DNA from 3 places in the Streptomyces sp. NBC_00080 genome. Region 1 is predicted to be linked to each of the others. Evidence: riboswitches for the same ligand, from Rfam matches in the RefSeq annotation. Region 1 holds a riboswitch; each other region holds the start of a gene.
What was found. A riboswitch is a leader RNA that binds a small molecule or an ion and turns the genes downstream of it on or off. The one in region 1 is predicted to bind thiamine pyrophosphate.
Positions count from the first base shown of each region.

Region 1 (3,980 bases):
CGGCGATGTACTCCATGGCGAGGTAGACGTACGACCCGTCGGCACCCTGATCGAACACCTGAACGACATTCGGGTGGGCGAGCCGGGCGACCGACTTCGCCTCCCGGATGAACCGCTCGACGAACGCCCCGTCGGCGGCGAGCGCCGGGTGCATCACCTTGAGCGCGAGCACGCGGTCCAGGCGGGTGTCCACGGCCCGGTAGACCGTGGCCATCCCGCCGACCGCGATCCGCGCCTCTACGCGATACCGGCCGTCGAGCAGTTGCCCGACCAGAGGGTCCTGAAGGGTCGTGTCCACGCAGGTGAGTGTACGAGCCGCCGCTGACACCTCCGCCGGTTCCACCGCGATCGCAGCGCGACTGGAGCCGACCTGTGACGCAACCCACGGGTCCCGCGACTCCCGTATCCGGAGACCGGACGGTAGCTCGGCGGAGGTCAGAACGCGGGGCGCTCCGGGTCCAGCACGGCCCGGCCCTCCACGGGCGAGGACGCCTCCGCGAAGTAGCGGGGCGGGATCCGTCCGGCGAGCCGGGCCAGCCTTCCCGCCTCGACGCCGGCCCGCATGGCCGACGCCATCCGCTCGGGGTCGCGCGCCCGCGTCACCGCCGACGCCAGCATCACCCCGGCGCACCCCAGCTCCATCGCCAGCGCCACGTCCGACGCGGTGCCCGCCCCCGCGTCCAGGATCACCGGCACGCGCGCGTGCTCGACGATCAGCCGGAAGTTGTGCGGATTGCGAATGCCCAGCCCGGAGCCGATCGGCGAGCCCAGCGGCATCACCGCCGCGCATCCGACGTCCTCCAGCTTCCTGGCCAGCACCGGATCGTCGTTCGTGTACGGCAGAACCGTGAACCCGTCGTCCACCAGCGTCTCCGCGGCCTCCAGCAGCTCGATCGGGTCCGGCAGCAGCGTGCGCTCGTCGGCGACGACCTCCAGCTTGATCAGATCGGTGCCCAGCGCCTCCCGCGCGAGCCGGGCCGTCAGCACGGCCTCCCCGGCGGTGAAACAGCCCGCCGTGTTCGGCAGCACCCGGATACCGAGGCGCTCCAGCACCGACAGCACGGAACCGTGCACCGAGGGGTCCACCCGGCGCATCGCGACCGTCGTCAGCTCGGTCCCGGACGCCACCAGCGCCCGCTCCAGCACCTCCAGGCTGGGCGCACCCCCCGTGCCCATGATCAGACGGGACGAGAAGGACCTGCCTGCGAGGACGAAGGGATCGTCGGCCATGGCTCAGCCCCCCTGGACCGCGGTGAGGACTTCCACCCGGTCACCGTCGCGCAGCGCCGTGGACGGCCACTGCGCGCGCGGGACGACGGTCTCGTTGAGCGCGGCGGCCACCCCGGAGGGCGCCGGGGTCAGGGACCGTACGACGCTGTCGAGGGCCGTACCGGCAGCGAACTCGCGCCGCTCTCCGTTCACCGAGACATGCACGGGTGCGTTCTCCCGGGCGTTCCCCCGGGCGTTGTCCTGGGCGTTCATGCGGGCTGCTCCGAGAGTGCGGCGGCGCCGAAGCGCCGGGGCGTGAAGGGACGGGCCTCGTCCGGGAGCTCCCCGGTGGCCAGGGCGTGCGCCATCGCGTCACCCGTCACCGGCGTCAGCAGCACGCCGTTGCGGTAGTGGCCGGTGGCCAGCAGCAACCCCGCCAGCTCCGTCGGTCCGAGCAGCGGCGCGTTGTCCGGGGACCCGGGCCGCAGCCCCGCGCGCGTCTCCGTGAGCGGCAGCTCGGTGATCCCGGGGACCAGTTCATGGGCGTCGCGCAGCAACTCGTACACGCCCCCCGCCGTCACCGTGGTGTCCCAGCCCAGCTCCTCGCTGGTGGCGCCCACGACCAGCTCGCCGTTCTCCCGGGGGACCAGATAGACCTGGCTGCCGCGCACCACGGCCCGCACGGTCCGGCTCAGGAACGGCGCGTACCGCGGCGGCACGGTCAGCCGCAGCACCTGGCCCTTCACCGGCCGTACGGGGGGCAGCACGTCCTGCGGCACCCCCGCGAGCCGTCCGCTCAGGCTGCCGCCGGCGAGCACCACCTGCCCCGCCTCCAGGGCCGTACCGTCCGGCGTGACGACTCCCGTGGCGCGCTCGCCCACGACGGACAGTCGCTCGGCCCGTACGCGGTGGAAGGCCACCCCGGCCCGCTCGCACGCTGCCACCAGCGCCGCGGTCAGCCTCCGCGGGTCGATCTGGTGGTCGCCGTCGACCCGCAGCCCGCCCCGCACCCCGGGCGCCAGCAGCGGCTCCAGGCGCCGGCACTCCCGTCCGGACAGCCACTCCGACTCCAGCCCCGACTGCTGCTGGAGTGCGTGCAGTTCGCGCAGATGGGCGCGGTCGTCGGAGTCCAGCGCGACCGCGAGCGTGCCGCAGCGCCGGTAGCCGAGGTCGTGCCCGGTCAGCTCCGTCAGCTCGGCCGCGAACTCCGGATAACGGCGGGCGGAGGCCAGGTTGAGGGCGAGCAGGGTCTGCTCGCCGTGGTGCAGTTCCGTGACGGCGGCCAGCATCCCGGCCGCCACCTGGGCGGCCCCGCCGCCCGGTGCCGGGTCGACCACCGCCGTGGCGAAGCCGCGCTGCGCGGCCCGCCAGGCCGTGACCAGCCCGATGATCCCGCCCCCGATGACGAGGACGTCTGACGTACGTGGAGACGACATGGGCGTCCAGCCCCTCCCTTCGCCGGCATGACCCGGATCAGGTTCGACGGTCGGAGGCCGCCAGCCTCCCTCTCAGCCCGGTGCGTCCGGACTCCCGCGTGTGCTCTAGGTTGGCCACCCTAGCCCGTGGTCCGGCGCCTCTGTAAGGGAGCCTTTCGTCATGCCCCGCTCGTTGGACGGCCTCGTCCTCGCGCCCGTCGCCGACCAGGCCCCGGGCCAGGTCGGCACCCGCACCCGCTTCACGTACCACGAGCGCGGTGGCGAGATCTGGGCGGAGTACGCGGGCGGTGATGTCGTACGCGGGCATCTGGTGGGTACCCGGGAAGGGGACCGGCTCGACTTCCGGTACGTACAGCTCAAGCACGACGGGACGACGTCCTCGGGGCACTGCGTCTCGACGGTCGTGGAGCTGGGCGACGGACGGGTGCGGCTCGAGGAGAGCTGGGCGTGGGAGTCGCAGGAGGGCAGCGGCACCAGCGTTGTGGAGCAGGTCACGGCGCACGACGGCTGACTGACGATTTGTCAGCCGTCTAAGGTGATCAGGTGAGCGAGCAGAGGCAGGAAGAAGGCGGTCCGTCCGGGCGGCGCGTGGTGGTCGTCGGCGCGGGCATGGCCGGGGTGCAGACCGCCGTGGCCCTGCGTGAACAGGGCTTCGACGGCACGGTGACGCTGATCGGCGCGGAGCCCCACCAGCCCTACGACCGGCCCCCGCTGTCCAAGGCCGTCCTGCTCGGCAACGCCGAGGGCTCCGCCTTCGACGTGGACTTCGAGGGCCTCGGCATCGAGCTGGTGCTCGGCCGCGAGGTCAGCGGCCTTCGTCCCGCCGACCACGAACTGGACACCGAGGCCGGGCCCGTCCCCTACGACGTCCTCGTCCTCGCCACCGGCGCCGAACCGATCCGGCTGCCCGGCGCCGAGGGCGTGCCCGGCGTGCACCTGCTGCGCACCCTGGACGACGCCGAACGGCTGCGGCCCGTACTCGCCCGGCAGCACGACATCGTGGTCGTCGGCGCCGGCTGGATCGGCGCCGAGTTCGCCACGGCCGCGCGGGAGGCCGGCTGCGCGGTCACCGTCGTCGAGGCCGCCGGGCGGCCGCTGGCCGGGGCCCTGCCCGCCGAGGTCGCCGCCCCGATGGCCGCCTGGTACGCCGACAGCGGCATCGAGCTGCGCACCCACGCGCGCGTGGAGCGCGTCGAGCCCGGTGCGGTCGTCCTGGACGACGGCTCCCGGCTGCCCGCAGGAGCCGTCGTGGTGGGCATCGGCGCCCGCCCCGCCACCGCATGGCTGGCGGGCTCCGGCGTCGCGCTCGGCGCTGACCGCGAGGTCGTGGCGGAC
Region 1 is NZ_CP108235.1:6,949,769-6,953,748, forward strand. It holds gene pknB (Stk1 family PASTA domain-containing Ser/Thr kinase) at 1-298, opposite strand, end outside; gene OHU34_RS30905 (thiazole synthase) at 436-1,230, opposite strand; gene thiS (sulfur carrier protein ThiS) at 1,234-1,434, opposite strand; gene thiO (glycine oxidase ThiO) at 1,479-2,645, opposite strand; TPP riboswitch at 2,643-2,753, opposite strand; gene OHU34_RS30920 (hypothetical protein) at 2,806-3,156, shown strand; gene OHU34_RS30925 (FAD-dependent oxidoreductase) at 3,189-3,980, shown strand, end outside.

Region 2 (3,980 bases), 2.1 Mb from region 1:
ACCCCCAGGGCCACGGGGTAGTCGTAGTCCTCAGCGTGATCCTGGCTGCGCGTCAGTACACGGAGGGGCTGCGTTCCCTCCAGCAACAGCGCTTCGGGCCCCCGTTCCGCATGGACGACGCTGTAGCGGCCGGACGGTGAGACGACGCTTCTGTCGAAGCCGGGACCGTGATCGGTGGCCGTCCGGCGCTCCACACCATCGGTGCTCCACGCCCGGCCACCCACCGCATCGACCAGCTCATCGCCCTGCCAGGCCAATGACCGGACCGGCGCCGTCGACTTCACCCACTCCAAGGTCCCTCTTCCCCCGATCGCAACAACGTCGTCCCTCCCCCTCCGTGACGGTCGCTGATGGCGCTGTCCCCATCCCGCTGCCGGCCAGGCTTCTGACCTCGGGGGACAGCGCCGATCCGACTACGTCAGTCAGCCAGCGGCAGGTACACCCGGTTCCCGCTCGCCGCGAACTCCTTCGACTTCTCCAGCATGCCCTCGGCGATCTCCTCCGCCGAGGCCCCGTCGGCCGCCCCGCCGCCGAACCGCTCGTTGATGCTCTGGCTGATCTTCATCGAGCAGAACTTCGGCCCGCACATCGAGCAGAAGTGCGCCGTCTTCGCCGGCTCAGCGGGGAGTGTCTCGTCGTGGAACTCCCGTGCCGTGTCCGGGTCGAGGGCAAGGTTGAACTGGTCCTCCCAGCGGAACTCGAAGCGGGCGTCGGAGAGCGCGTCGTCCCATTCCTGCGCACCGGGGTGCCCCTTGGCGAGGTCGGCTGCATGGGCGGCGATCTTGTAGGTGATGACGCCGGTCTTGACGTCGTCCCGGTTGGGCAGGCCCAGATGTTCCTTGGGCGTGACGTAGCAGAGCATGGCCGTGCCCCACCAGGCGATCATCGCGGCGCCGATGCCGGAGGTGATGTGGTCGTACGCCGGCGCGACGTCCGTCGTCAGCGGGCCGAGCGTATAGAACGGAGCTTCATCACAGATCTCCTGCTGAAGGTCGATGTTCTCCTTGATCTTGTGCATCGGGACATGGCCCGGGCCTTCGATCATCGTCTGAACATGGAAACGCTTCGCGATCCGGTTGAGTTCCCCGAGTGTCCTCAACTCCGCGAACTGCGCCGCGTCGTTGGCGTCCGCGATGGAACCCGGCCGCAGGCCGTCGCCCAGCGAGTACGTGACGTCGTAGGCGGCGAGGATCTCGCAGAGTTCCTCGAAGTTCTCGTAGAGGAACGACTCCTTGTGGTGCGCGAGGCACCAGGCCGCCATGATCGAGCCGCCACGGGACACGATGCCGGTCTTGCGGTTGGCGGTGAGCGGGACGTACGAAAGGCGGACGCCGGCGTGGACCGTCATGTAGTCCACGCCCTGCTCCGCCTGCTCGATGACGGTGTCCTTGTAGATCTCCCAGGTCAGTTCCTCGGCGCGGCCGTCGACCTTCTCCAGCGCCTGGTACAGCGGCACCGTGCCGATGGGGACGGGGGAGTTGCGCAGCACCCACTCGCGGGTGGTGTGGATGTTGCGGCCAGTCGACAGGTCCATGACCGTGTCGGCGCCCCAACGGGTCGCCCAGGTCATCTTCTCGACCTCCTCCTCGATCGAGGACGTCACCGCCGAGTTGCCGATGTTGGCGTTGACCTTCACCAGGAACCGCTTGCCGATGATCATCGGCTCGATCTCCGGGTGATTGACGTTGGCCGGCAGCACGGCGCGGCCCGCCGCGATCTCCTCGCGAACCACCTCGGGGGAGACGTTCTCCCGGATGGCCACGAACTCCATCTCGGGCGTGATCTCCCCCCGGCGCGCATACGCGAGCTGGGTGACCGCCTCGCCGTTCCGCCCACGGCGCGGCAGGCGCGGCCGACCCGGGAAGACCGCGTCGAGGTTGCGCAGACCGCCGCGCGGTGAGGTGTGCTTGAGACCGTCGTCCTCGGGGCGGACCGGCCGGCCCGCGTACTCCGCGGTGTCGCCCCGGGCGATGATCCAGTTCTCGCGCAACGGCGACAGGCCCCTGCGGACGTCGGTCTCGACGAGTGGATCGGTGTACGGGCCGGAGGTGTCGTACAGGCTGACCGACTGCCCGTTGGTGAGATGCACCTGACGAACCGGCACCTGTAGATCGGAGCGAGTGCCCTCGACGTACCCCTTGTGCCAGCCGATGGACTTCCCGGCCTCCGCGACATTCACGTCGACCGTGCTCTCGCTGGTCGCGTTCTGCGTGAAGGCAGGCGTGCGTGCGTCCTTGTTGGTCATGAGACCTACTCCCTACGCCGGCATTACCCGGTAACAGGTTCGGCGGTCGACGCAGCGGCTACCGTCTGCCGATGTTTCATGTGAAACATCACTCGATTCGAGAGACGTTCCACGTGAAACATCGCGAAGACGGAGGTCAGCGCCCTCTCAGCCCGGTGCTCCGAGCTCCCGCGTGTGCAAAGGTTGCCTCCACGCTAGCGTCAATTCTGGCGCGGTGAACAGAGGGCCCGTGTCGTTCTTGCGATGATCGGTCGGTGACCACGACACACCAGCCCCCGTATCCGCCGCCCGAGCCGCCCCACCGACCGGGCGCCGCCAGCGGCCCCGGCAATGGCTCCGGCAATGGCTCTGGAAGCGGTCCTGGCAGCGGCCCCAGAGGCGATCGCGACTTCAGCAACGGTCACGATCACCCGCGCAGTCCCGACCACGGGCCGGGATACGCAGGCGGGCTCGGCGGGCTGAGACGCGCTGGAACCCCCGACGGCCAAGGGCCCGGCCCGGTCGAGGGCCGCGGGGCAAGGCCGGGGCCGCAGCCGGGGCCAGGAGCGCAGTCAGGGTCGGGGTCGGAGAGTGGCCGGGGCTATGGAAGCGGTCCAGGGCCCGGGACCGGCCGGGGATACCGGAGCGGGCAGGAATACCGGAACGGGCAAGGACCCGAGAACGACCAGGGATACGGGGACGGTCGCGGGTACGGGGACGACCGCGGGAACGACGGGTACCGGGATCGGTCCGTGCCCGGGCAGGAGTACGGCCCCGACCATGGTTCCGGCCCTCGTCCTGGTCAGGGCCTTCGTCCTGAACGTGGTCCCGGCTCCGGTTCCGATCCCGGCTCCGGTTCTGGTGACGGATATGGCTTCGACCGCGAACACGGTCATGGACGGAGTCACGACGGCGGTCATGGCGGCGGGCACGGTAGCGGTCCCGGCGATGGCCAGGGTGGCGGGCACGGCCCGGGCGACGGGCACGGCTCCGGTTCCGACGGCGGGCACGGGCATTCGCACAGCCACAGTCATGGCCCGGCCGCCCCCGTCTCCCAGCACCTGCGCAAGGTCATCGCGGCCATCCTCGTCCCGTTCGGAGCCGCGGTACTGGTGGGGCTCGTGGTGTTGTGGCCCGGCGGAGCCCCGGCGCACGAGCGCACCGGAGTCGGCTTCGACCGGCAGACCCAGCAGGCCACGGTCACCAAGGTCGTGAGCTTGAGCTGCGCGTCCGTGAACGCCTCGGGCGACACCCCTACCGGCGACACCTCCACGGCCGAGGGCTCCTCCGCCCAGCAGCAGGCGGCCGGCACCTGCAAGCGGGCCACGATCCGGGTGGACACCGGCGACGACAAGGGCCGTACCTTCACCGAGATCGTCCAGCCGGACCAGTCGCGGCAGTTGGAGCAAGGCGAGAAGGTCGTGGTCGCCTACGAGCCCTCCGCGCCGAAGGACCTTCAGTACTCGGTCACCGATGTGAACCGCCGCATCCCCATGGCGGTCCTGGCGATCATCTTCGCGGTCGCCGTCGTGGTCGTCGGGCGGCTGCGGGGCGTCATGGCGCTGGTCGCGCTGGCCATCAGCTTCATGGTGCTGAACTTCTTCGTGCTGCCCGCGATCCTCCAGGGGTCGAACCCGCTGGTCGTGGCGGTGGTGGGTTCGAGCGCCATCATGCTGATCGCGCTGTATCTCTGTCACGGGCTCTCGGCGCGCACCTCCGTCGCTGTGCTCGGCACGCTGATCTCACTGCTGCTGAT
Region 2 is NZ_CP108235.1:4,837,313-4,841,292, reverse strand. It holds gene OHU34_RS21680 (hypothetical protein) at 1-284, opposite strand, end outside; gene thiC (phosphomethylpyrimidine synthase ThiC) at 419-2,245, opposite strand; TPP riboswitch at 2,238-2,427, opposite strand; gene OHU34_RS21670 (YibE/F family protein) at 2,977-3,980, shown strand, end outside.
Region 2: linked by a shared signal. The riboswitch ahead of thiC (phosphomethylpyrimidine synthase ThiC) and the one ahead of thiO (glycine oxidase ThiO) in region 1 are both predicted to bind thiamine pyrophosphate.

Region 3 (3,980 bases), 4.1 Mb from region 1:
GCGCGCTGCTGATGCAGTTCGTGATCGACGACGGCACCTGGTGGCAGGGTCTGCTGCTCGGCCTCGCCGTCGCGGCCAGCGCCACGCTCGGCGACCTCGGCGAGTCGATGATCAAGCGGGACCTGGGCATCAAGGACATGGGCACGCTGCTCCCGGGTCACGGGGGCATCATGGACCGCCTGGACTCGCTGCTGCCCACGGCGCCCGTGGTGTGGCTGCTGCTCGTCCTGTTCGTGGGTTCCGGCTGAACCCACATCGCCCGACCGGCTCGTACGGGCCCTCTCCCTGTGCTTCGGGGAGGGGGCCCGTCGCCGTATGACCTGGCAGTTCTCCGCGCCCGGCCGCCGACGATCACGCCGCACGGCTCGCAGCCGGGGCCACGCATTCGATCTGAGACACTGGAGGGGTTATGCCTGCACCCGGAGAACTCACTTTCGTCGCCCCCCGCGGAGCCAAGAAGCCGCCGCGGCATCTCGCCGACCTCTCGCCCGCCGAGCGGAAGGAGGTCGTGGCGGAGATCGGGGAGAAGCCGTTCCGTGCCAAGCAGCTGTCGCAGCACTACTTCGCGCGTTACGCGCACGACCCGGCGGAGTGGACCGACATCCCCGCCGGTGCTCGCGAGAAGCTGCGTGAGGCGCTGCTGCCGGACCTGATGTCGGTCGTGCGGCATCTGTCGACGGACCAGGGGACCACCCGCAAGACCCTGTGGCGGCTGTTCGACGGCACGCTCGTGGAGTCGGTGCTGATGCGCTACCCGGACCGGGTGACGATGTGCATCAGCTCGCAGGCCGGGTGCGGGATGAACTGCCCGTTCTGCGCGACCGGACAGGCGGGCCTCGACCGCAATCTGTCCACCGCCGAGATCGTGCACCAGATCGTCGACGGGATGCGGGCGCTGCGGGACGGGGATGTCCCGGGGGGTCCCGCGCGGCTGTCCAACATCGTCTTCATGGGGATGGGCGAGCCTCTCGCCAACTACAAGCGGGTCGTCGGCGCCATCCGCGCGCTCACCGACCCGGCTCCGGACGGGCTCGGGATCTCGCAGCGGGGCATCACCGTGTCGACGGTCGGGCTGGTGCCGGCCATCCACCGGTTCTCCGACGAGGGCTTCAAGTGCCGGCTCGCGATCTCCCTGCACGCGCCGGACGACGAGCTGCGCGACACCCTCGTCCCCGTGAACACACGGTGGAAGGTGCGCGAGGTGCTGGACGCCGGATTCGAGTACACCGAGCGGTCCGGGCGCCGGCTGTCCATCGAGTACGCGCTGATCCGCGACATCAACGACCAGGCCTGGCGTGGTGACCGGCTGGGAAGGCTGCTGCGCGGCAAGCCCGTGCACGTCAACCTCATCCCGCTCAACCCGACTCCGGGCTCGAAGTGGACGGCGTCCCGGCCCGAGGACGAGAAGGCGTTCGTCGAGGCGATCGCCGCGCACGGAGTGCCGGTCACGGTGCGGGACACCCGTGGCCAGGAGATCGACGGGGCGTGCGGTCAGCTCGCGGCCACCGAGCGGTAGTCTGACCCCGGTATCAGGTACGACGTATCGGGTATCAGTACGTTCGTATCAGTACATCTTCATATTCCGACAGGGGAGCGCCACAGCGCTGAGAGTGCGGGAGAGTCCGCAGACCCTCTGAACCTTGCCCAGGTCATTCTGGGTAGGAAGTTCGGTCATCACTCAAGCTGTTGCGCCCTGCCCGGGCGCCTGTGGAACCTTCCGCGGGTGCCCGGGCAGGGCCGCGTCTCTTCCTGGTCAACCCCAGGAGGAAATCCAGTGCACACCAGGACGTTCGTGGCCGCGGCCGTCGGCCTCGGCCTCGGCCTCGGCCTCGTCACGCTGTCCGCCTGCGGATCGTCGGACGACGACGGTTCGGCGGCGCAGTCCAAGACCGTCACCCTCGTCAGCCACGACTCGTGGGCCGTCTCCAAGAACGTGCTCGCGGACTTCGAGAAGAGTTCCGGCTACCAGGTGAAGGTCCTCAAGGACGGCGACGCAGGTCAGGCCGTCAACAAGGCCATCCTCACCAAGGACAACCCGCAGGGCGACGTCTTCTTCGGCGTCGACAACACACTCCTGTCGCGCGCCCTCGACAACGGGCTGTTCCAGTCGTACGAGGCGAAGGGCGCGGACCAGGTCCTGCCCGCGTACCGGGCCGATCAGAAGAAGCACCGGGTCACGCCCGTCGACACCGGTGACATCTGCGTCAACTACGACAAGGCGTACTTCAGCGCGCACAAGCTGACCCCGCCCGCCTCCTTCGACGACCTCCTGAAGCCCGCGTACAAGAACCTGCTGGTCACCGAGAACGCCGCCACCTCCTCGCCGGGCCTCGGCTTCCTGCTGGGCACGGCCGCCGAGTACGGCGACGAAGGCTGGGCGGACTACTGGAAGAAGCTGAAGGCCAACGGCGTGAAGGTGGTCGACGGCTGGGAGCAGGCCTACAACGAGGAGTTCTCCGGCTCCGCGGGCGGAAAGAAGGCGGGGGCCGACCGGCCGCTCGTCGTCTCGTACGCCTCCTCGCCGCCCGCCGAGGTGATCTACGGCGATCCCAAGCCGACCACCGCCCCGACCGGCGTCTCCACCGGCACCTGCTTTCGCCAGGTCGAGTACGCGGGTCTGCTGAGCAACGCGGCCAACCCCGAGGGCGGCAAGGCGCTCCTGGACTTCCTGCTCACCAAGGAGTTCCAGCAGGACATGCCGCTCAACATGTTCGTCTACCCGGTGCGGGAGGGGGCCGCGGTCCCGGCGGAGTTCACGAAGTACGGCCCGCAGGCCAAGGACCCCGAGACGCTGGACCCGGCGAAGATCGCCGACAACCGTGACGACTGGGTCAAGTCATGGACCTCGCTCGTACTGAAGTGACCGGGCGCGCGGCCCGCACGGGGAACGCGGCGCGGCTCGGACTCATGGCCGTGCCCGTCGCGTTCTTCGCGGTCTTCTTCGCCTACCCGGTCGCCGCGATCGTCGCCCGGGGGCTCGGCTCCGACGGGGGCTGGCGCTTCGGGCGGCTGTGGGACGTGCTCGCGCAGTCCGACATCCGGCACGTCCTGTGGTTCACCACCTGGCAGGCGCTGGCCTCCACCGCGCTGACGTTCCTGGTCGCGCTGCCCGCCGCGTATGTCTTCGCCCGCCTGGCGTTCCCGGGCAAGCAGGTGCTGCGCGCCGTAGTCACCGTCCCGTTCGTGCTGCCGACGGTCGTCGTCGGCACGGCGTTCCTGGCGCTCGTCGGGCGCGGTGGGCTGCTCGACGACCTGTGGGGCGTACGGCTGGACACCACGGTGTGGGCGATCCTGCTGGCGCACGTCTTCTTCAACTACGCGGTCGTCGTACGGACGGTGGGCGGGCTGTGGTCGCAGCTCGACCCGCGGCAGGAGGAGGCGGCGCGGATGCTCGGTGCGTCCCGCCTGACGGCGTGGCGCACGGTCACCCTGCCCGCCCTGGGGCCCGCCGTCGCGGCCGCCGCGCTGATGGTCTTCCTCTTCACCTTCACCTCCTTCGGCGTCGTGCAGATCCTCGGCGGCCCCACGTTCTCCACCCTCGAGGTGGAGATCTACCGGCAGACCTCCGAGATCTTCGACCTGTCCACGGCCGCCGTCCTGACGATCGTCCAGTTCCTGGCCGTCGGCGCGATCCTCGCGGTGCACGCCCGGACCGTACGCAGGCGCGAGAGCGCGCTGCGGCTGGTGGACGCGTCGGTGACGGCGCGGAGCCCGCGCGGCGCCGGGCAGTGGGCGCTGCTCGCCGGAGTGCTCGGCACGATCGCCGTGCTGCTGGTGCTGCCGCTGGCGGTGCTGGCGCAGCGCTCGCTCGACGCGCCCGACTTCGCCTACTACCGGGCGTTGACCAGCGACGACGGCAACGTCTTCCTGGTCCCGCCGATCGACGCGATCGGCAACTCGCTGCAGTACGCCGTCACCGCGACCGCGATCGCGGTGGCCATCGGCGGGCTCGCCGCGGCCGCGCTCACCCGACGGGACGC
Region 3 is NZ_CP108235.1:2,856,767-2,860,746, reverse strand. It holds gene OHU34_RS12430 (phosphatidate cytidylyltransferase) at 1-248, shown strand, start outside; gene rlmN (23S rRNA (adenine(2503)-C(2))-methyltransferase RlmN) at 410-1,516, shown strand; TPP riboswitch at 1,578-1,683, shown strand; gene OHU34_RS12420 (thiamine ABC transporter substrate binding subunit) at 1,775-2,863, shown strand; gene OHU34_RS12415 (ABC transporter permease) at 2,839-3,980, shown strand, end outside.
Region 3: linked by a shared signal. The riboswitch ahead of OHU34_RS12420 (thiamine ABC transporter substrate binding subunit) and the one ahead of thiO (glycine oxidase ThiO) in region 1 are both predicted to bind thiamine pyrophosphate.